Linked DNA regions of Fibrella aestuarina BUZ 2. The protein of the gene in region 1 binds, or shares a complex with, the protein of each later gene. Links are inferred from orthologs where the notes say so. Each region holds a gene or a part of one and is shown on either strand. Other genes may lie near its edges.

What was found.
Region 2: the proteins of secA (region 1) and secY are in contact, whole or in part, in a crystal structure (PDB 3DIN), measured with the Thermotoga maritima proteins. The link is inferred for Fibrella aestuarina BUZ 2 from one-to-one orthologs. Residues at the interface, in WP_004082002.1 of Thermotoga maritima: Glu261, Ala262, Arg263, Lys300, Ala301, Arg302, Thr303, Ile304, Ile305, Leu323, Tyr324, Asp325, Pro326, Val329, Ser330, Tyr333, Ile336, Lys340, Phe345, Val349, Glu363, Phe364, Tyr374, Ser375, Gly376, Gly377, Glu393, Ile395, Thr482, Ser483; in WP_004081795.1 of Thermotoga maritima: Glu108, Gly109, Glu110, Glu111, Ala236, Glu237, Arg238, Arg239, Ile240, Thr241, Ile242, Gln243, Tyr244, Ala245, Arg246, Arg247, Val248, Thr249, Gly250, Arg251, Arg252, Val253, Tyr254, Gly256, Ala257, Ser258, Thr259, Tyr260, Leu261, Pro262.

The regions. Positions count from the first base shown.
Region 1 is NC_020054.1:803,755-812,023, reverse strand. The notes cover bases 2,656-6,614. They hold secA (preprotein translocase subunit SecA), read right to left. Parts: upstream 6,261-6,614; coding sequence 2,856-6,260; downstream 2,656-2,855. Other genes in these bases: FAES_RS03165 (hypothetical protein), read right to left, coding at 6,601-6,614; FAES_RS03175 (HAD family hydrolase), read left to right, coding at 2,656-2,762. In the rest of the region: FAES_RS03185 (glycosyltransferase), read right to left, coding at 1-493; FAES_RS03180 (DUF922 domain-containing protein), read right to left, coding at 681-1,826; more of FAES_RS03175, read left to right, coding at 2,061-2,655; more of FAES_RS03165, read right to left, coding at 6,615-6,804; FAES_RS03160 (BatD family protein), read left to right, coding at 6,935-8,269. UniProt on the Escherichia coli protein: Required for protein export, interacts with the SecYEG preprotein conducting channel.
Region 2 is NC_020054.1:6,553,494-6,568,837, forward strand. What follows is about bases 1-2,792. They hold secY (preprotein translocase subunit SecY), read right to left. Parts: upstream 2,158-2,792; coding sequence 844-2,157; downstream 1-843. Other genes in these bases: infA (translation initiation factor IF-1), read right to left, coding at 1-1; map (type I methionyl aminopeptidase), read right to left, coding at 9-839; rplO (50S ribosomal protein L15), read right to left, coding at 2,184-2,663; rpmD (50S ribosomal protein L30), read right to left, coding at 2,679-2,792. Also shown: more of rpmD, read right to left, coding at 2,793-2,858; rpsE (30S ribosomal protein S5), read right to left, coding at 2,871-3,386; rplR (50S ribosomal protein L18), read right to left, coding at 3,391-3,741; rplF (50S ribosomal protein L6), read right to left, coding at 3,772-4,329; rpsH (30S ribosomal protein S8), read right to left, coding at 4,345-4,743; rpsN (30S ribosomal protein S14), read right to left, coding at 4,821-5,090; rplE (50S ribosomal protein L5), read right to left, coding at 5,100-5,660; rplX (50S ribosomal protein L24), read right to left, coding at 5,703-6,044; rplN (50S ribosomal protein L14), read right to left, coding at 6,060-6,428; rpsQ (30S ribosomal protein S17), read right to left, coding at 6,435-6,755; rpmC (50S ribosomal protein L29), read right to left, coding at 6,775-6,969; rplP (50S ribosomal protein L16), read right to left, coding at 6,989-7,417; rpsC (30S ribosomal protein S3), read right to left, coding at 7,495-8,364; rplV (50S ribosomal protein L22), read right to left, coding at 8,370-8,762; rpsS (30S ribosomal protein S19), read right to left, coding at 8,842-9,120; and more genes. UniProt on the Escherichia coli protein: The central subunit of the protein translocation channel SecYEG. Consists of two halves formed by TMs 1-5 and 6-10.

The DNA.
Region 1 (8,269 bases):
ACACCACTACCGACGGTTTCCGCAGGTTGGTGTAGGTGGTCAGGTAGCCGTGTTCGGTGAATACGCAGTAACAGTAGCGCCGCGCAAGCTGATCAAGCCCGGCAAAGGCGCGGGTGAGGAGCCAGCTTTTATTACGGGTCTTCAGGTGCATTTTCTTGAATAGGTTCTCCTGCACTTCGTAGATCAGCCGGGTACCACGCAGGCGGAACAGGAACGCAAACGGGATAAACTCAGGTACGTAGAAATGCAGCACGTCGGGCCGGAGCCGCCAGCATTTCCAGACAATTAGCGGGCAGGTGAGCAGGATGCGCCAGATAACCTGCTCGTAGTAGGGCAGGGTGATAAACCGCACGTTCGGGGCCACCGCCGGGTCGGCATCGGGGATGGCGCACCAAACCTCATACGTGTCGGCCAAAGCCGGGCATTGCTTGTAAACAATGCGGGGGTCATGGGGGCGGTGGGCGGTTGTAATGTGCAGAACACGGGGGCGCATCAGTCGGTCATCATCGGCAGCTTACGCAATAGTCAGGCATACGGCTGACTTTACCTTGAAAATCGATGACAAACCGTGTCTTGCTTAACGACTTAGCTAATTCGGCAAAATTGATCGATCGTGGTCGCCAAAATCGGCAACATATTAAAATCGCCATTGACGATCTACGTCTCGGTTGGCGGGCAGGCTACTTGTAGCCATACCGACGCAGTTCCCGGTCGATCTGGGCGTTCCAGCGAGCCTGCGCTCCCTCATCGATGCCGTGGCGGGTTTCGTCGTCGTATTGTTGCTGCCGTTTCCCCAATTCCCGATACATCTCGATGTAGCGATATTGGATATTGCTGTTGTAATCATTGAGCGACAGACTGTCGGGGTTGAGAATCTGCTTGAATTCTTCCATCGCCAGCCGCGCAAGGTCGAAATGCCGCTGCTCGTGGTTCAGGGCGTAGTCGTTGTGGCCGATGGGCTTAACCCACGACTGGCTTTTCAGCATGAACACTTTCAGTTTCAGCCGCACGTTGACGGTCCCCTTTTCTACCTGACTTTTGCCCTCATACGACACACCGGGCATAATCTGCGCGGCATAGCGGTTGTTGACTGGGGGTAACGCCCGGAAATCATCCCAGGTCAGGGGCCGGTCGGGGTCATAGAAGACCGTGTCGCTGCTAGCGGGGGTACGTGTTTTCACGTCAGTAAGCGATACCGCCAGTTTACCCGCCAGCGCAGGTACGTTGTCGACCTCTTTGTTCATGTAGTTATTCAGGTATCGCAGCCCCTCATTGACGCTCTGCCGGATGGTGCGTTCAATCACGTCGGTCTGGCCAACGGGGCGCTGGTAGCGGGCGTTGCCCTGAAAGGTGACCAGCGACAGATTTTCGTCTTCACGACGCACGTCGAAGGCCAGCGTGAGCGCGAGTTTGCCGCTGACGCTACCGCGCGGGCCAGCGGTTTCGATCAGTTTACCCGCCGTTACGCGCAGCACAATCGGGCGCAATTTGGTATTCCGGCGCACAATCTGACCAATGTATTGTTCCAAAGCCGGGCCTGTTCCGCCCTGCAAATCAACGGGTTCAGCGGGTTTATCAGGGCGCAGAATCAGGTTGGCAAAAGGCGTTTTCTCAGCCCGTTGGTCGAGCACGTCGGCTACGTAAAATTCTGTTGGGGTAAAGGGCAGCGGCTCGGGCCGGAGCTGGATGACGGCGGGCAGAGGCGGTACGTGGAGGCTGGTGATTCGGGCGTTGGCGGGGCCGGTAGGATTCATCACGCTGCCCCCGAACAAGAGCCCAACCAACGCCAACCCACCGATCGCAAACTTATTTATAATCAGATACATAGGGGTTTAGGCCAGTAGTGCGGCCCCACATATATATAACGCAGCCAACCGCCCAATCGTGCCGCGACAAAGGCTCGGTTCTCCTGCTGATCTGGCGCGATTTGTTCGTTGCCGATGACCGGTGTTCGGGTACGTTGTTATCTTCAACTACGCCAGATCGATGCCTCCTTTTCGGGTCAATGGGCCGGGTTATGTGGTGGGCGGGTGACAGGCTTGCGCTACTTTTGCACCTGTATGAGACCGTTTCCCAAGTTAATCGCCTTCGACGCCGATGATACCCTTTGGGCCAATCAACCGCTGTTCGATGAGGCAGAAGAAGAGCTCCGTTCGCTACTCAGGCAGTTCGGCACCGACGACCAAATCAATCAGGTACTGATCGACGTACAGGCCGAAAACCTTCATCTGATGGGCTATGGGGCTAAGGGCTTCATGCTGTCGATGATCGAAGTGGCGATCCGCCTGACCGACGAACAGGTACGTGGCACGCATATTCAGCAGATTATTGATTTGGGCAAGGAACTGCTACGCTTTCCGATTGCCCTTATCGACGGCGTGGAAGAGGTGCTTCAGACCCTGAGTGCCGACCACGAATTGATGGTGTTGACCAAAGGCGACCTGCTTGATCAGGAGAGCAAGCTGGCCCGTTCGGGGGTGGGGCAGTATTTCAGTCACGTCGAGATCGTAAGCGAAAAGCACGAAGCCGCTTACCGGCGTATCCTGTCGCGCTACTCCGTGGAACCGGCTGACTTCCTGATGATTGGCAATTCGCTTAAATCCGATATTCTGCCCGTTGTCAACATAGGCGGGCAGGCCATTCACATCCCGTATCACACGACCTGGCACTTCGAAAAGCTGCCCGACAATTACCAGTTGGGCGAGTATGTGCAACTGGACAGCATCCGCGATGTACTGGAGTGGCTTACAACGACCCGTTGACTTCGCGCGCAGTTGCTCAAAACGAAACCGGCCCCGATTCGCAAGAGTCGGGGCCGGTTTCGTTTTGGTATCTATTGTATCTATTAAACAGGTTTACTCAACCAGCATGGCTTTACCGCTCATAATGTCGGCTTCGACGCTCTTGTATTTCACGTCTTTCTTCACCGTGCCGTCGATGTACTGCACCGTCACGCGGGCGTTGCGGTCAATCTTGGCGTTACGAACCGGCAACTGCTTGGGCATGGGAGGTGCACCGGCCCCCGCCGCGTTGTTAGCCGCCATCCGGCGGGCATATTCTTCGGGGCCGCTGGCCAGATGATCGTCGTCGAAATCTTCGATATTGGTGTGCAGTTCGGGCATCGGCTCGGGGCGGCGTTGCGCCGGGGCCGACTGGATTTCCTGCTGCACCTCCTGCGCATCTTCGGCCGGAATATCGGCTTTGGCCAGGAAGCTGATCGTGTCGAAGTTGACTTTGCTGAGGAATCGTTTGAACAGCTCGACCGACTCGAATTTGTACACCAACAGCGGGTCTTTCTGCTCGAATACGGCGTTCTGTACCGACTGCTTTAGATCGTCCATTTCGCGGAGGTGTTCTTTCCACTCCTGATCGATGAGCGACAGCGTTACCGATTTCTCCATTTCGCGCACCACTTCGCGGCCACCCGTTTCGACAGCCAACCGGAGGTCAGTTACGACCTGCAGGTCGTGGACGCCATCGGTAAACGGCACCACGATGTTCTTGATGAACTGGCCCTGCTGCTCCAACACCTGCGTCAGAACGGGCAGCATTTTTTCGGCTACCGCGTGGTTTTTGGCCTGGTAATGCTGCTCCGCCTCGCTGTACAGTTTGTTGATCTGATCGGCTTTTTTCAGCTTGAAGAAATCACCCTGCGACAGTTGCGTGTCGAGACCGAGGTTGGTCAGCAGTTGTAGTTTCACCACCTCGAAATCACCCTCGGCATTGTTGACAACCTCTTCCACCACGTCATACATGGTATTGGCGATGTCGAGTGGAAGCCGCTCGCCGAAGAGGGCGTTGCGCCGACGGTCGTAGATGGCCGTCCGCTGGTAGTTCATCACGTCGTCGTATTCGAGCAACCGCTTCCGCACGCCGAAGTTGTTTTCTTCAACTTTCTTCTGCGCCCGTTCGATCGAGTTGGTGATCATCGAGTGCTGGATAACCTCGCCTTCTTCCAGCCCCATGCGGTCCATCAGTTTGGCGATACGCTCCGACCCGAACAAACGCATCAGGCTATCTTCGAGCGAAACGAAGAACTGTGACGTACCTGGGTCACCCTGACGACCCGCCCGGCCGCGTAGCTGCCGGTCGACGCGCCGCGACTCGTGGCGTTCCGTACCGATGATGGCCAGACCACCCGACGCTTTTGATTCGGCGGTGAGCTTGATATCTGTACCCCGGCCAGCCATGTTGGTGGCGATGGTTACGGTGCCGGGCTTACCCGCTTCGGCCACGATTTCGGCCTCGCGCTGGTGGTATTTGGCGTTCAATACCTGGTGCTGGATTTTCCGCAACGTCAGCAGGCGGCTTAGCAGCTCCGAGTTTTCCACCGAGGTGGTACCCACCAGCACCGGACGCCCTTTGCCCACCAGTTCAACGATCTCGTCGACGACGGCGTTGTATTTCTCCCGAACCGAACGATATACCTTGTCTTCCTGATCTTTACGGCTTATGGCGCGGTTGGTCGGGATGGCCACCACGTCGAGTTTGTAGATCTGCCAGAATTCAGAGGCTTCCGTCTCGGCCGTACCGGTCATACCACACAGCTTGTGGTACATCCGGAAATAGTTCTGTAGCGTAATGGTCGCGTAGGTCTGGGTGGCGTCTTCAACTTTCACGCCTTCTTTCGCTTCCACGGCCTGGTGCAGCCCATCTGACCAGCGGCGCCCTTCCATGATCCGGCCCGTCTGCTCATCCACAATCTTCACCTTGCCTTCCTGAATGATGTATTCCACATCGCGCTCAAACAGGCAGTAGGCTTTCAGCAACTGGTTGACCGTGTTGATGCGCTGCGTCTTCACGGCGTAGTCGCGGATCACGGCTTCCTTACGCAGAATTTTCTCCTGCTCGCTGAAATCGCCGCTCTTCTCGATCATGTTGATGTCGATCGACAGGTCGGGCAGGATAAAGAAATTCGGGTCTTCGCCGTTGCCGGTGATGTAGTCGATTCCCTTTTCGGTCAGCTCGATGCTGTTGTTACGTTCATCGATGGTGAAGAACAGGGGCGAATCAGCTTCGGGCATCAGCTTCTGGTTTTCGGCCAGATAGATACCTTCGGTTTTTTGCAGCACCTGACGTACCCCCGTTTCGCTGAGCAGCTTGATGAGGGGTTTGTTTTTGGGTAGGCCACGGTAGGCCCGGAACAGCGCCAGACCGCCTTCCTTTTCATCGCCAGCGGCAATTTTCTTACGGGCTTCTACCAGCAGATCATTCACAAGACGGCGCTGGGCCTCCACCACGCGCGACACGCGGGGTTTCAGTTCGGCATAATCCTGCTCGTCGCCGCGCGGCACGGGTCCCGAAATGATCAGGGGCGTCCGGGCGTCATCGATCAGCACGGAGTCAACCTCATCGACCATAGCGAAGTGGTGCTTCCGCTGCACGAGTTCGTCGGGCGTGCGGGCCATGTTGTCGCGCAGGTAATCGAAGCCAAATTCGTTGTTGGTGCCGTAGGTGATGTCGGCGAGGTAGGCGTTTTTGCGCGCTTCCGAGTTGGGCTGGTGCTTGTCGATGCAATCCACGCGCAGGCCATGAAACTCAAACAGGGGGCCGTTCCACTCCGAGTCACGCTTGGCGAGGTAGTCGTTGACCGTTACAATGTGCACACCCCGGCCGCCCAACGCGTTCAGGAAAGCGGGCAGCGTCGATACGAGCGTCTTCCCCTCACCCGTGGCCATCTCGGCGATTTTACCCGTATGCAGCACCACCCCACCGATCAGCTGCACATCGTAGTGCACCATGTCCCAGCGGATGGTGTTACCAGCAGCATCCCAGGTGTTGGCCCAATAGGCTTTGTCACCGTCGATCCGGATACTCTTCTTGCGCATCGCCAGTTCACGGTCGTAGTCGGTGGCGGTTACCTCGAGCGACTCGTTTTCCGCAAAGCGGCGGGCGGTTTCTTTAACCACGGCGAAGGCAAGGGGCAGGATGGCCAACAGCACGCGCTCCAGTTCTTTGTTCCGGTCTTTTTCGAGCCGGTCGACCTCGCTAAACAGCGACTGCTTGCGATCGACGTCCATATCGGGATCGTCGGCAACCTGCTGCCGCAACCCGGCGATCTGCTCGTCGATGGGCATCAGTTCGTCGGCGATCTGGGTACGTAGCTGGGCCGAAATAGCCCGCAGCTCGTCGTTCGAGAGGTCTTTCAAGCGCGCAAACTCGGCGTTGATCTGCTCTACATAGGGCGTCAACTCTTTCAAATCGCGTTGCGACTTGGTGCCAAATAGTTTGGCGATACTTTTCGTGATGAAATTACTCATTTAGCTATAAAGAGGCTGGTCAGGCTATCCGCGAAGCCAACAGGCTGATCAGCTCGTCGTTACTTTTCCGTTTACAAAATTAACAGATAATGCCGGGAATGTTGGTAGGCCACTGGGACACACCTGCTAACGGCCACCGGGCATACCCCACGCCTACCCTGGTTTGGGGCGGGTTAGTGACTCCGAATCCGTCAGCCTATGCCTTGGCAATAATCAGCCCAACCGGTCAGTGTCAGACAGATTGTCAGGACGCCGGGCAGGTGCTATGCCAACGCGTTGGGTTACTAATAAAAAGGCCTTCCCCGCTGGGGAAGGCCTGGTTGTCAAGTCTATCCAATGATCACGCCAGTCGGGTACGCGAGAAACAACGGTTCAAAACGACCCGATACATCCGCCCAAATTGCGCATAACACCACTGTTTAAGTTGCTTCACTTCGTCACCTACCAGGGTCTGAAGTGCTTTTTTTAATTCTTTTTCAAACAACTGACGGTCAAAGCTGACCTTTTGAAGAATTAGTTTAACGTACTCAAGCATGGAGGCCATACTGCATTCGTTTTTTTGATTAAAGACTAAGGCTCTGGTGGAAAGAGGGAATTCGAAACAGCCCAGACTGAGCTAGAATCTCGTTATCATTGTAACGGGCTTCCGGTCAGTTTGTTGCTGACAAATGTATATGAAACTTGGAATATTCATATTAGTTTTTGCATTATATTTCCATGAGAAAACCAGCGTTTTTGCCCAATCCACTGATAATCCAATTGTTATCGAGTTAAGTGCAACCAGTTTTACTATTGAACGGCCCTTTACCATTTCAATTATCGTTCGAGACAGTGAAACCCGCCCTACTATCGCTTTTCCGGCCATTGCGGGTTTCGTCAAACAGGGGACGTCGTACAGTTCGAGCCGCAGTGAATTTGGCGGCCGCGAGGTAGTTAGTCAGGTTGTTGTTCAGACCTATGCGGCTACCCAGCCAGGTACGTTTCGGCTTGCTCCCTTTACGGTTACCGTCGACGGGCAGACGGTGCGCTCACCCGGCGCGCAACTCATCGTACGGCCTTCCACAACCGCCGCCACATCCACATCGGCGCTCTCAGCAACCGCCCTGGCCAAGGCAAAAACCGACAAACGGACGGCCTTCTTGCAGACGACCGTAAATTACACCAGGCTCTACACCGGGCAGGGGCTGCATGTCAGGGTGTCTTTTTACGTGGCCGAAAACTACCCCTATGAACTGCGTTTCGACCGGCTGGCCCAGCAGGTGGAGTTGCTAACCCGGCAACTGAGGCCGGTTAACGCCTGGGAGGAAAACGACAACATCAGCGAACTGCGGCCCCGCCCTACCCTACTCAACGGGCAGCGGTACGTGGAGTACCCGGTTTATTCGGCCACGTTTTTTCCATTGGCGACTCGCACCGGCCTCCCCCGGACGATTACGCTCCCGGCGGTATCGTTGCGGGTGTCGCGCCTGAGCCCCACACCCGTTCAGCCGACCGGGCCGGGCTCGCAAACGGGGCGGGCGGCCACGGCATCCAGCCCACAGGCCGATGAGGTGGCGTTTACGAGTGAACCCGTGCAAGTGATGGTGCAGCCCCTACCCGGCCGAAGCGGCCAAACGGGGGCCGTATCGGTAGGTTCATTTCGCCTGATCGACGAAGCCGACCGTAGCCGAGTGGGCGTTGGTCAGAGTGTGCGCTACGATATTCGGATCGAAGGGCAGGGTAATATTGCCAGTATACAGGCGCCCCAACTTGTCAATGTGGGCGATGGCCTCGACGTCTTTCCGCCACAATCGCAGGAACAGATTGGGCGGGTGGGCGCGGCCGTGAGTGGCTATAAGTCGTTTCGCTACTTTCTGATTCCGAAGCAAAAAGGCCCGGTGGCGTTGGCTAATCGGTTTTTCTGGGTTTATTTCGACCCCCAGATTGGCCGGTACGATACGTTGCGCCCCCGTTTGGTGCTTCGCGTTGGGGAAGCCACCGATAGCCTGGCAACGGGCATCGTGCCGTCT
Region 2 (15,344 bases), 5.7 Mb from region 1 along the record:
TATAGCTGTTAAGCCGCTACTGCGGCACTCAACTCGATTTCCATGTTGGTTCCCGCCGTAACCGCTTCGATGTATTCGAACGTGGTTAGTATGTCGGCCTTCCCCCGGCGCACGGCCACCGTATGCTCAAAATGAGCCGATGGCTTCCGATCCATTGTCCGGATCGTCCAGCCATCTTTCTCCTGGACCACGCTTTTCTTACCAAAGTTGATCATTGGCTCGATGGCAATGACCATACCTGACTTGAGCTTGACACCCTGACCACGCTTTCCATAGTTCGGCACTTGTGGTTCCTCGTGAAGGGTTTCGCCCACCCCGTGACCCACCAATTCGCGAACGACGGTGTACCCGTGATGCTCGGCATAACTCTGTACGGCGTAACCGACATCACCAATCCGGTTGCCGTCGATCGCTTTTTCAATACCCTTGTAGAGCGACTCTTTCGTCCGAAGCAGCAACTTGCGAACACCCAGACTCACCTCACCTACCGGGTACGTATAAGCACTGTCGGCATGGAACCCGTGCTGGAAAACCCCACAGTCGACCGAAATGATGTCACCATCTTTCAACTCATACTGACTTGGAAAGCCATGCACGACAACGTCATTTACGGAGATACACAACGCACCAGGAAAGCGAGTAGGCGTACCGTTATTAAAATTCAGGAACGAGGGAATGCCGCCATTATCCTTGATGAACGTCTGGGCAACCGTATCCAGTTCCTTCGTAGTAATACCAGGACGGATCAGCTTGGCAACCTCGGCGTGTGTCTTTCCTAACAACTGACCGTTCTGCCGGATGATCTCGATTTCTTCGTCGCTGCGTAAGGTAATCGTCATTGTTTTAAACAGTCACGCCTTCTGTGCGGCCTTTAACCCGACCCGACTGCATCAGACCTTCGTAACGACGCATCAGCAGATAGCTTTCAATCTGTTGCAACGTATCCAACACCACACCCACCATAATCAGCAGCGACGTACCCCCGAAGAAGGAAGCAAATGCTGACGTCATACCAAGCTGGCTAGCAAACGAGGGCAGAATAGCCACAACCGCCAGCATAACCGCACCGGGTAACGTGATATGATCGAGCACCGTACCGATGTATTCAGACGTAGCAAGACCCGGTTTAACGCCCGGAATAAACCCACCACTCCGTTTCATATCATCGGAGATCTGCGTCGGGTTTACCGAGATAGCCGTGTAGAAGAACGTAAAGACGATAATTAAGAAGGCGAACAGCAGGTTGTAGGGCCACGACGTGTAATCCTGAAACAAGCTATTCAATGTGGCCATCGTTTCGCTCTTCTCAGCCCCCATCTGGAAGACAAAGCCAGGAATGAACATCAACGCCTGCGCGAAGATGATCGGCATTACACCGGCAGCGTTCAGCTTGAGTGGTAAGTATTGCCGTTGACCACCGACAACTTTATTACCGACAACCTGCTTGGCGTATTGAATCGGAATCCGGCGTACAGCCTGTGTTAACAAGACGGCACCCATGATCACGAAAAACAGCGCCACCATTTCTAGGAAGAAAATGAAGATTGACGACGTACCCCGTGATTGCGCTTCACCAATGATTGCACCCGGGAGACGCGATACGATCCCGATCATGATGATCATGGAAATACCGTTACCGATGCCTTTATCCGTGATACGCTCGCCCAACCACATGCAGAAGATGGTACCGGCCGTGAGCACAAACACCGAAGAAATGGTGAAGAGCGTACGGTCGATTAACAAGGCTTCAGCAGGGATGGTCGTCCGAATGTATGTTATGGCCTGAACAGCCGTTACGGCAATCGTGAGCACCCGAGTGATCTGGTTCAGCTTTTTACGACCTGATTCGCCTTCCTTCTGCATTTTCTGGAAATACGGAAGCGCCAGCGTCAGAAGCTGAATGGCGATCGATGCCGAGATATACGGCATGATACCCAACGCAAAAATCGATGCCTTGCTGAAGGCACCGCCAACAAAAGCGTCTAGCAGGCCTAATAGTCCGTTCGTCTGTACATTCAGTCGCGACGGATCGGCACCAGGGAGCACAATATGCGTACCCAGCCGGAAGACCGTTATAAACAAAAGAGTGTTGAGGATACGTGTCCTCAACTCCTCAATTGAAAAGATATTCTTAATAGTCTCGATGAAACGGTTCATACAACTTGTACGCGGCTACCGATAGGTTAGTTCGAGGCTTCTTCTTTTTTGGCTACTTGCTCAATGACCGTTACGGTCCCGCCTGCTTTTTCAATAGCTTCTTTCGCAGCTACCGAGAAGGCGTGGGCCGTTACGTTAAGAGCAGTCGTTACCTCACCACGGCTCAATACTTTGATGAGGTCATTCTTGCCAGCGAAACCATGTTCGCGCAGGAATGCGAAGTCAATAACGGTTGCATTAGCATCCGTAGCCAATGCCTGAAGCACATCAAGGTTGATAGGCTTGTATTCAACACGCGTCGGGTTTTTGAAGCCAAACTTAGGCACACGACGCTGAAGGGGCATCTGACCACCTTCAAAGTTCAATTTGCGGCTGTAGCCAGAGCGTGATTGAGCACCTTTGTGGCCACGAGTTGAGGTTCCGCCTTTTCCGGAACCTTGACCGCGACCGACTCGCTTGCGCTCTTTAACTGACCCTTTTGCCGGCGTTAGATTACTGAGATTCATTGTCAGTTATGAAATTTAAATTTCTTCAACAACAACCAGGTGTTCCACTTTGCGGATGACACCAGCAATCGACGGATTGTATTCCAGCTCGATGCTCCGGTTGATCTTGCCCAGACCCAGTGACTGGATCGCCAGTTTCTGCGTCTTAGGGCGTTTGATGGTACTACGTACCTGAGTGATGCGTACCCGTGCCATGTTTCGTCTTGATTAACCGTTGAACACTTTCTTCAATGAAACCTGACGCTGGAAGGCAACCTGGTGAGGCAGACGCATCTTGATCAGTGCGTCGATCGTTGCTTTCACCACGTTGTGCGGGTTCGACGAGCCTTTCGACTTCGCCAATACGTCGTGGATACCGGCGCTCTCCAGAACGGCGCGCATAGCACCACCTGCAATTACACCCGTACCGGGGGCTGCCGGCTTAACCAGTACGAACCCACCGCCAAAGCGGCCTTCCATCTCGTGGGGTACTGTACGCTTCAGCAGAGGCACCTGAAACAGGTTCTTCTTCGCGTCTTCAACACCCTTCGTGATTGCGTCCGTTACTTCGTTGGCTTTGCCCAGACCGTAACCAACCACGCCGTTGCCATCACCTACTACGACAATCGCCGCGAAGCTGAAGCGACGACCACCTTTTACTACCTTGGCTACCCGGTTGATCGCTACTACGCGTTCTTTCAGGTCAGCCTCGTTTACTTTTGAAGGTCTTACGTTCGATACCATTCTGTTAGAAATTGAGGCCACCCTCCCGGGCACCGTCGGCTAAAGCTTTCACTTTGCCGTGATACAAATAGCCGTTCCGGTCGAAAACCACCGACTGTACATTTTGAGCAGCAGCTTTTTCGGCGAGCCGCTGACCCACTTTCTTCGCCGTGTCAACGGTGAAACCACTCACCTCTGTCTTCAACTCTGCGGATGAAGCCGATACTAGCGTCCGGCCAGCTTCATCATCGATGATTTGAGCGTAGATCGCCTTGTTTGAGCGAAATACAGTGAGACGGGGGCGGGTTGGCGTGCCGGATACTTTTGCCCGGATGCCAAACTTAATCCGCTGACGTCTTTCTTGTTTAGTTGCCATGTTATTTGATACCGACCAAATGGGCACCGATTACTTCTTACTTGCTGATTTACCCGCTTTCCGGCGAACAACTTCACCCACAAACCGGATACCTTTCCCTTTGTAAGGCTCAACTTTGCGCAGTGAACGGATTTTGGCCGCCACATCGCCCAGCAGTTGCTTGTCGCTACCTTCCAGGGACACTTTAGGGTTCTGCCCTTTTTCGGTCAGGGTCGTCACTTTAATCTCCGAGGGAATAGCCAGGAAGATGTTGTGTGAATAACCGAGGTTCAGTTCCAGAATGTTGTTATTCACGGATGCTTTGTAACCAACCCCGATAATTTCGAGGTCAAGTTTAAAGCCAGTGCTAACGCCCGTCACCATGTTGTTGACCAGCGCGCGGTACAAGCCATGCATGGCTTTGTGGCGCTTCTGATCAGTGGGGCGGGTTACCTTCACCTGCGTACCGTCCAGCGATACGGTGATATCCCGGTCGATAGGCTGCGAGAGGCTACCTTTAGGGCCTTTCACCGTGACCACGTTATCAGCATCTACTGACAGCGTTACGGCTGAAGGCAGTTCAATTACTTTATTACCTACGCGTGACATAGTGCTCTTTCGATCTTAATAAACGTAACACAACACCTCACCGCCTACGTTGAGCGTCCGCGCTTCTTTGTCGGTCATTACGCCTTTCGACGTAGAGACGATCGCAACACCAAGGCCATTCAGGATGCGGGGCATCGAGGTGGCACCGGTGTACTGACGCAGACCTGGGCGGCTTACCCGTTGCAGATCAACAATAGCTGGCTGCTTCGTGGTCGGGTTGTATTTCAACGCAATCTTGATGGTACCTTGAGGACCCGTCTCATCGAACTTGTAGTTCTGAATGAAACCTTTGTCGAAAAGCACCTTCGTGATTTCTTTTTTGATATTGGATGCAGGGATCTCAACCACCCGGTGCTTGGCACGGATGGCGTTTCTGACGCGGGTCAAAAAGTCTGCAATCGGATCTGTATTCATTTCTGCAAGGAGTTACTTGCTTGCCTGTTTTCGAAAAAGGCTTGCAAAAGTACGGAAACTGTTTGAGAAATAAAACCTTACCAGCTTGCCTTCGTTACACCCGGAATCTTACCTGCGCTGGCCATCTCGCGGAAGGTTACGCGCGAGATACCGAACTTACGCATGTAGCCACGAGGACGGCCAGTCAGTTTGCAACGGTTGTGCAACCGTACCGGCGAGGCATTACGCGGCAATTTGTCTAAGCCAACATAATCGCCTGCGGCCTTCAGAGCAGTCCGCTTTGCTGCGTATTTAGCAACCAGAGCCTGGCGCTTACGCTCTCTGGCTTTGAGTGATTCTTTTGCCATGGTTCGTTTTTATTTTTTGCTGCTGTCGGCAAACGGAAGACCCAGACCGCGCAGCAATTCGATGCTTTCAGCATCAGTATTAGCCGTTGTCACAAACGTGATATCCATACCTGAGATACGAGCCACTTTATCGATGCTGATCTCGGGGAAGATAATTTGCTCTTTCACACCGAAGGTATAGTTACCCCGGCCGTCAAAGCCTTTGTCGCTGATGCCTTTGAAATCGCGAACGCGGGGCAGCGCCACCGAGGTCAGACGATCCAGGAACTCATACATCCGGTCACCGCGCAACGTTACTTTCGCACCGATCGGCATACCTTCACGGAGCTTAAAGTTTGATACGGCTTTCTTAGCAATCGTGGCAACGGCCCGCTGACCCGTGATGGTCGTCAGTTCGTCAACGCCAACGTCAACCAGTTTCTTGTCAGCGACGGCGGCACCGATGCCTTTGTTTACAACGATTTTGGTAAGCCGGGGAACCTGCATCGCCGATTTGTAGGCGAACTTCTCCTTCAGCTTATCGACAACCTCGTTTGCGTATTTCTCTTTCAATCGTGGCGTGCTTGCCATGTCTTTGTCCGTTTAATGTGTTTGGTCGAACACAACTGGGCGTTAGATGAGGTTGTTGGTCTTCTTAGAGAAGCGCTGCAACTTACCTTTATCGTTCAGGCGACGACCCGTGCGGGTAGGCTCGCCAGTAGCCGGATCAACCAGCATCAGGTTGCTGATGTGAATCGTGCCCTCTTCTTTCCGCAGTTCACCCTGGGGTGTCTGTGCCGTCGGCTTGATGTGTTTCGTGATCATGTTCACGCCTTCCACCTTAGCCCGGTCTTTGTCGCGGAGCACTTCTTTCACTACGCCCCGCTGGCCTTTGTGGTTCCCAGAAATCACAACAACGGTGTCACCCGACTTGATGTGGAATTTGTGAGGAACAACTACTTTTTTCTTTTCCATCTTGTATCGTCTGGTTTAGATAACCTCCGGGGCCAGCGAAACGATCTTCATGAACTGCTTCTCGCGAAGTTCGCGAGCTACAGGGCCGAAGATGCGCGTACCGCGCGGTTCATCGTTGTTGTTGAGCAACACGGCTGCGTTGTCTTCAAAGCGGATATATGAACCGTCTTTCCGACGTACTTCCTTCTTTGTCCGAACGACAACGGCTTTCGATACCGTGCCTTTCTTCATGTTGCTTGAGGGGATGGCTGCTTTCACCGTCACGACAATCTTGTCGCCCAGCGATGCATAACGTTTGCCTGTACCGCCCAGCACCCGGATCACCAGCACTTCTTTCGCACCGCTGTTGTCCGCAACACCTAATCTTGATTCCTGCTGTACCATGGCTCGTTACTTCGCTTTTTCGATGATTTCAACTAACCGCCAACGCTTATTCTTGCTCAACGGGCGGGTCTCCATGATCCGAACCGTGTCGCCGATACCGCACTCGTTGTTCTCGTCATGTGCCGTGAACTTCGTGGTGCTGGTCATAAATTTACCATACTTGGTGTGCTTCTCTTTCCGGTCAACGGCAACGGTGATGGTCTTCTGCATTTTATTGCTCGTTACCTTTCCGATCCGCTCTTTCCGGGCACCCCGCTGAGCGGTAGTCTGCTCAACTGCTGCCGCCTTTTCTGCCTGCGGCTGGGTTTGCTCTTGTTGTGATTCCATAGCGATGCGTGGCTATTGATTAGGCCTGGGTTTGCTTCTGGGTTAACTCCGTATACAACCGGGCAATCAGTTTGCGACTTTCACGAATCCGCATAGGGTTCTCGATGGGAGATACCGCGTGGGCAAACGTGAGCTTTTGCAATTGCGATTTTTCGGCACTGATCTGCTCCTGGAGCTGCTCGACCGACAGGGCTTTGATTTCTGCTTTTTTCATGGCTTATCGTGCGTCCTGCTTATGCCTCTTCTTCTTGATAATCCCGGCGAACGATGAATTTCGTACGAACGGGTAGTTTCTGGGCGGCTAACCGCAGCGCCTCCTGAGCGGTTTCGAGGGGAACACCAGTGGCTTCGAACATAATCGTGCCAGGCTTCACAACGGCTACCCAATACTCGGGGGCACCTTTACCTTTACCCATCCGCACCTCAGCGGGCTTCTTGGTAATCGGCTTATCGGGGAAAATACGAATCCATACCTGGCCTTCACGTTTCATCGCGCGGGTAACCGAGATACGGGCGGCCTCGATCTGACGGGCGGTGATACGGCCCGGTTCGAGGGATTTGATACCGAAAGTACCGTAGGCGATCTGGTGGCCGCGTGTAGCGAGCCCCTTGATGCGGCCTTTCTGCATCTTCCGGAATTTGGTTCTTCTTGGCTGTAACATTGCTGTTATAGTGAGTTAAGAAATCGTAGGTTGGTTCAGGTACGTTGGCCTAAGGCCGCCCTACGATTCGCTGATGTCTATCGACGACCACCGCCGCCACGGTTATTGCCACCGCCACGGTTGTTGGTATTGCCACCGCCGCGGTTATTGTTGTTGTTGCCACCGCGATCATTGCTGTTGCGGTCACGGCCACGGCCACCCCGATCGCCACCGCGCTCATCGCCACGGTCGCGACCCCGACGGTCGCCACGATCTGAGCTTCCACCCGCCCGGTCACCAGCCGAAGCTTGCGACATCAGAGCAGCCGGCGACAGGTCGCGCTTGCCATACAACTCACCTTTGAAGACCCATACTTTGATGCCGATCTTACCGTATACGGTTTGCGCTTCAGACAGGGCGTAATCGATGTCGGCGCGAAGGGTGTGCAGGGGCACACGGCCTTCTTTGTATTGCTCTGAGCGGGCAATTTCAGCACCACCCAGCCGGCCCGATACTTTCACTTTGATGCCTTGGGCACCAACGCGCAGCGCCGAGTTGATCGCCTGCTTCATGGCACGACGGAACGAGATCCGCGCTTCCAGCTGCTGAGCGATGGCTTCACCAACCAGCTTCGCGTCGATTTCAGGACGTTTGATCTCGAAGATGTTGATCTGGACGTCTTTGCCCGTGATCTTTTTCAGTTCTTCTTTGATCTTATCGACTTCACCGCCCCCTTTACCGATCACGATACCCGGGCGGGCCGTATGAATCGTCAGGGTGATACGCTTCAGGGTACGCTCAATCACAACGCGGGCGATAGCTCCTTTCGGAATACGCGCCGAGATGTATTTGCGGATTTTCTGGTCTTCAACAAGTTTGTCCGAGAACTCCTTGCCGCCATACCAGCTCGAATCCCATCCTTTAACGATGCCGAGCCGGAGACCTACTGGATTAATTTTCTGTCCCATTCGATTTATGCGTTTTCAGATGACTCGGTTGCGGTTTCAACTGCTTCCAGGCCCTGCACCTTGCTATCGATGACGATAGTGATGTGGTTCGACCGCTTCCGAATCCGGTGGCCGCGACCTTGCGGAGCAGGGCGCAGACGCTTCAGCATCGTGCCACCATCAACGAAAATCGTTTTGATGTACAGGTCGGCGTCTTCGATGCGCTCGTTTTCGTATTTCTGTTGCCAGTTGGCCACTGCTGAAAGAAGGACTTTTTGCAGTACGGCAGCACCGGCTTGCGGTTGGAACCGCAGAACACCCAACGCCCGGCTTACGCGCTGACCCCGAATCAAATCGGCGATCAACCGCATTTTGCGCGGTGATGAGGGTACATTTTTAAGCTTAGCTATTGCTTCCATGTTTCTTTGGCGTGGAGCGTGGGGCTTGGGGCGAGGGGTCTTCATAACCCGTAGCCTTAGGCCCTAAGCCCCGTGCTTTTTACCGTTTGCCTTTGTCTTTCTTAGCCGTGTGACCACGGAAGTTGCGAGTTGGTGAGAACTCACCCAGTTTGTGACCAACCATGTTCTCGGTCACGTAGACCGGAACAAACTTATTGCCATTGTGCACAGCAAAGGTGTGGCCCACGAAATCCGGAGAGATCATTGACCGGCGTGACCAGGTCTTGATCACCGATTTTTTGCCCGATTCGTTCAGCACCTCCACTTTCTTGTCGAGGCGGAAGTCAATGTATGGGCCTTTCTTTAAGGAACGTGCCATTTACTGCTTACTTTTTACGACGGCTGATGATCAATTTGTTAGACGGGTTCTTCCTGCTGCGAGTCTTCTGACCTTTGGCAAACTGACCGTTGCGTGAGCGCGGGTGACCACCTGAGGCCCGACCTTCGCCACCACCCATCGGGTGATCGACCGGGTTCATGGCTACAGGACGTGTGCGCGGCCGACGACCCAGCCAACGTACCCGACCGGCTTTGCCCATCGTCACGTTCATGTGGTCGGAGTTTGATACCGTACCTACCGTTGCCAGGCAGGTATTCAGTACCCGGCGCGTTTCGCTTGACGGCAGACGCAGAACAGCGTAACGCTCTTCACGAGCTACCAGCTGCGCATACGTACCGGCCGAACGAGCCATTGAGGCACCACGGCCCGGCTGCAATTCGATCGCGTGAACGATCGTACCGATTGGCATCTTGCCCAGCGGCAGCGTGTTGCCAACGTCGGGGGTTACACCGTCCAGGCCCGACCGTACGATCTGACCAACGGTGATGCCTTGCGGCGCGATGATGTACCGCTTTTCGCCGTCTTCATACTGCACCAGTGAGATACGGGCCGAACGGTTCGGATCATACTCAACCGAGAGTACGGTAGCAGGCATATCGAATTTATCGCGTTTGAAGTCGATAATCCGGTACATGCGTTTGTGACCACCGCCGATGTAGCGCATGGTCCGGCGGCCTGAATCATTCCGGCCACCTGATTTTTTGAGAGGTTCCAGCAGGCTCTTTTCAGGCTTATCGGTCGTCAGCTCCTTGAAATCGGGAGCAACCCGGAAGCGCATGCTTGGCGTTACTGGTCTTAATTTTCTTACACCCATGATAGTGTTCGGTTTGTCAGCCTATGGGATGAGGCTATAGGTCTCCGTAAATGTCGATCACTTCGCCTTCAGCGACGGTCACGATGGCTTTCTTAACGAGCGGGGCACGGCCCGAAACAACGCGCCCGTTAATGTTTTTTGACCGCTTCTTGCCGAGGGTCCGCATGGTGTTAACGCTTGTCACGTTTACGCCATACAGTTGCTCAACGGCCTGAGCAATCTGAATTTTATTGGCTTTCGGATCAACCGCGAAGGCGTATTTGCCCAGCTTGTTCTGAGCGGACATCTTCTCGGTGACGATCGGTCTTTTCAATACGTCCATGATTTAGTTCGCTAAGAGGGTTTGCAGTTTATCCAGCGCCTCGGTGCTGATCAGCAGTTGGTCGGCGTTCATCAGATCGTAGGTGTTCACCTGCGAAGCCGTCATGACACGGGCTTTCTGAACGTTACGGCTCGACTTTACTACGTTGGTATCAACGTCGGGCAGAATGAGCAGCGTCTTCTTGTCGGCCAGCGACAGAGCGCTCAGGAAGGCTACGTAATCTTTGGTACGGGGCGCGTCGAAGGTGAAGCTTTCCAGTACCGATACGTTGTTGGCCTGTGCTTTTGCAGCCAGTGCCGAGCGGCGGGCAAGCGCCTTTACTTTCTTGTTCAGTTTGAACGAGTAATCACGGGGGCGAGGACCAAATACGGTACCACCACCGATGAAGACAGGCGACTTGGCGCTACCGGCGCGGGCGCCGCCCGTACCTTTCTGCTTCTTGAGTTTCCGGGTCGAGTGGGCACTCTCGGCACGCTCTTTCGTTTTGTGCGTACCCTGCCGCTTATTGGCCAGGTGCTGCTTAACGTCCAGGTAAATCGCGTGCGTGTTCGGCTCGATTCCGAAAATGGCATCCGACAACTCGACTTTCTTGCCGGTGTCTTCGCCTTTGCTGTTATATACGATGACTTCCATGACGGCCTATTTCTCGATAATGACGAATGAGTTTTTAGCACCCGGTACTGAACCACTCACAACGAGCAGGTTCTGATCGGGCATCACACGCAGCACGCGCAGGTTTTGCACCGTTACGCGGTGACCGCCCATCCGGCCAGCCATGCGCAACCCTTTAAACACACGCGAGGGGAACGAGCAGGCCCCGATTGAACCCGGGTGCCGCTGCCGGTTGTGCTGACCGTGTGTCTGGCCACCAACCCCGCCAAAACCATGGCGCTTTACTACACCTTGGAAACCCCGTCCCTTAGCCGTACCGACTACGTCGACGAAATCCCCCTCACCGAATACGTCGCCCACTTGCAACGTAGTGCCCAGATCAAATGACTGCTCGAATTCTTTGAATTCAACCAGCTTGCGCTTGGGCGTCGTGTTGGCCGCTTTGAAGTGGCCCAACATCGGCTTGTTGGTGTTCTTTTCTTTCTTTTCGCCGAAACCCAATTGGATAGCTTCGTAGCCATCCTTGTCCTTGGTGCGGACTTGGGTAACGACACAGGGACCAGTTTCAATTACCGTACATGCCAGAGCCTGCCCGTCCGCATTGTACACACTGGTCATCCCGATCTTTTTACCAATTAAACCAGACATTATCTGTTAGTTAAAAGCAGGTGAACGATTGATTAAACTCGTACGGAGCGCCGTACCGCCCAAAACGGGAGCGCAAAAGTAGAAAAAAGGAGTCGCTTATCCAACGGTCTGTTTTTCAGGCACAAAAAAAGAGGTCAGCTATGAACGTACCTGACCTCCTAGGGCCTATGGCAACAATGTGCGCACCGCCCTGAAAAAATCAGATGTGGTTTCCGTTCAGGACCTTCACCCGCTTCTATGTCGTTTCCTTTTGCTATCGCATTTGGGACTGCAAAAGTAGTTATTTATTATCGAAAAACATTGAGAATGAGAAAAATTTTCCAGAATCTGTTGGATGCTACTTCCCACGTACCCAGCGGCTTTGGCTCAGACCAATACTCATCGTGACTAAGGTTCGTCGGGCGGGTAGCCAGCTTTATTGGCTGTAAGCCTAGGTTCACGCTCATTTGGCGGTATCAGGCCTGCCGAAAGCGTAGGTTTGACGAGTCGATCAATCGTTAACAGGCCAATCACATGAGTCAACTTCCTACGTTCTTCCTACTACTTTTCATCGTGAACCTCGGCATCGCCTTTGGAGCCGGGCTCTACGAAACCCGCATCGTTTTGCCCCTGTGGTTTCAGCCTCAATCAGGCGTGGGCTACCGGGTGGATACAGCAGCCATGCAACGAATGGACGTAGGCCGACGCTTTTGGGGCTTTGTTACTACCATGCCTTTATCGGTACTTACGCTGGTCAATCTGTATTACGCGTATCAGTCTCATCCGCCACAACAAACCTGGTGGTTGATGGCGTCCCTGCTGATGCTCATCGAGCGCATCGGCACCTTTGCCTTTTTTATCCCGACGGCGATCCGACTGGAAAAAGCTAACTCGATGGATGCATCGACCGCATCGCGGTTGAGTCGGCTCTGGATGCGGGCTAACTACGGGCGCAGTGGACTCAACTTGTTAGGTTGGCTGTTTGCGCTAAAAGCTTTTAGTCTTTGCTAGCGCAAGCCGCACCACGTACACATGACTATCGGCTCATGCATACCACTTTTTGATTGTGGTCAGCCAGGCACGGTAGCTACCAGGTACCACCTTTCGAGCAAATCTGTTAGCTGCCGTACCCAACTAACTCGTAATCAGCTTTTCACGAGAGTGCCTATTGACACATGAATGACCACTTTAGTGTTCATATATAAAGTGGGACGCGGTCGTTTCAGCCAAATGGTAGTATTGGACGATTTTGTTGCACTGGTTTTACCGGCAGCAAATCGCTTATACCCTTAACCATTTAACAAACGAACGCATGAGAGTCGCACTTTCAGGAGTAACCCTATTAGGAACAATAGGCCTGTTTCTAACGTCTTGCGAACCACAGGTCGCGCCCGAGTTTCAACCCAAGGTAAGTAACGCACGCGCTGCTGCGCCAGTCGTCAATGGCGTGATGATGCAGGGCTTCTATTGGAACGTACCCAAAACGACCACGGCCGGTACGTGGTGGCAAAACCTGGCAGCCAAAGCCACCGAGCTTCAAACAGCCGGTATCACGGCCCTCTGGATTCCGCCTGCTTACAAGGGCGGGAGCGTCGACGATGTTGGCTATGGCGTGTATGATCGCTACGACCTGGGCGAATTCAACCAGAAAGGTACGGTAGCTACCCGCTATGGAACATTGGCTCAGCTTCAATCGGCCATTACGGTGCTGCACAGCAAGAACATTCAGGTCTATGAAGACATGGTGATGAACCACCTGACCTGGGCTGATTATACGGAAAACCGCAACAATGAGAATATCTATACGGGCTTCTCTTATCCAGGCCGCAACAATACATACAGCGCTTATAAGTGGAATGCTACGCTCTTCAGCGGGTACCAGCGCGGCGACGGCTCCTGGAATCAGTGGCAGCCCTGGGATTTTGCCTCGTATAACAACGGCGATGCCTACGACAATTTGCTGGGCTGCGAAATCAAGTACAACAACGGGGTCGGCAGTAATTCGGCAGCTAACGAGACCATTACCTGGGGCAACTGGATCACCACCAAGCTGGGCCTCGACGGATACCGGCTCGATGCCACAAAACACATCTACACGCCTTTCCTGAACAACTGGCTCGATCAGGTGAAAACCACATCCCGCTTCGCCGTCTCGGAAGCCTGGTTCAATAATGTGCAGTGGCTACAGGATTACGCCGCCGCTACGGGTGGGCGCACCAGCCTGTTCGACGTACCGCTCCACTACACGTTTGTGAACATGAGCAACGGCAATGGGGCCTGGGATATGCGGGGGCTGGCCTTCGCGGGGTTCACCGAAGCCAATGGCTCGCTATCGGTCTCGTTTGTTGACAACCACGATACCGATGCGCCTTCCGGTGGGCTGCGCTCGCCGGTGGTTAACCTGAAAATGCTGGCCTACGCCTACATCTTGACCCGCGACAAAGGGTATCCCTGCGTGTTCTACCGCGATTATTACGAGTATGGGCTGGGCGCACAGATCAAAAAGCTGATCGACATTCGGAAGGCCAATGGCTACGGATCGGGTTACGAGTACACCAGCGTAAACGACGCCGACGTCTATGTGTACTCGCGGGCGGGCGATACGACCCACAAGGGCATGCTCGTCATGCTGAACGACGGCAGCGGCGCCAGCACAAAAGGCGTAACAACCCCCTTCAAAAACGCAACACTGACCGACAAAACCGGCAACCGTACCGGCACGGTAACCACCAACGCCAGCGGTTTTGGTAGCTTCCCCGTCAATGGCCGTAGTTATTCGGTCTGGGTACCGAATTGAGGAGTTTGAAGTCTAAAGTTTGAGGTTTAAGGTAGCTGACACAGGAGTAGATCGTGTCAGCCAACCTTAAACCTCAAACGCCATTAGCAAATGCCAGCGCCCGCCGTTCGGCGTAGGTGTGCAAGTCGCCGTTGAGCATGAAACCGACGTGGCCACCGAGGGGCGGCGTTTCAACATACAGGTTATCCATCCGCCGGGCCAATTCGTGCGGAAAACACTCCGGCGACAGCAGCGGGTCGTTTTGGGCGTTCAGAATCAGGGCCGGAATGGCGAGGGTGTCAACAAAGCGGATGGCCGATGCCTGCGTGTAAAAATCATCGGCGTCGCGATACCCATTGACGGGCGCCGAAAAGGCATCGTCGAAGTCTTTCCACCAACGTACCTGACCCTTCCGGGACAGATCGAGCCGGCCGGGAAACTGCTGGGCTTTGTAGCTGATCTTCGCCCAGAGCTTTTTCATAAACCGATTGCGGTAAAATCTATTCCGGGGCAAATCGAGCAACGGCGCACTGGTGATCAGATTCACGGGGGCCGAAACGGCAACGACCTGTTTGACCGCCGCGGGCAATTGCGCGCCCATCACACTGGCATATTTCAGCGAAATATTGCCACCCATGCTGTAGCCCACCAGCACCACCTGTTCGTAGGCCTTCTGTGCCAGCGCGTGAGCAATTACGTCGCCGATGTCGCCAATTTCGCCGTGGTTATACAGCCTGAACGCCCGGTTCATTTCACCGCTACACGACCGGCAATTCCAGGCCAGCACATCAAATCCAGTATCGTGGAATAACTTGGCGGTGCCTTTTATGTAATGCCGGTGGCTGTCGCCTTCAAGGCCGTGCGTAAGCACCACCAGTTTTAAATGCTGCGGTTTGCGGAGCCAGTCGAGGTCGATGAAATCGCCGTCGCTCAGGGTGAGGCGTTCCCGGTTGTAGACGATGCCCGGAATGCGGCGCGTCAGGCTGGGTACGATGGTTTGCATGTGCCCATTGTATTGAAAACGCGGCGGACCCGGATACGTAGAAAGCAAA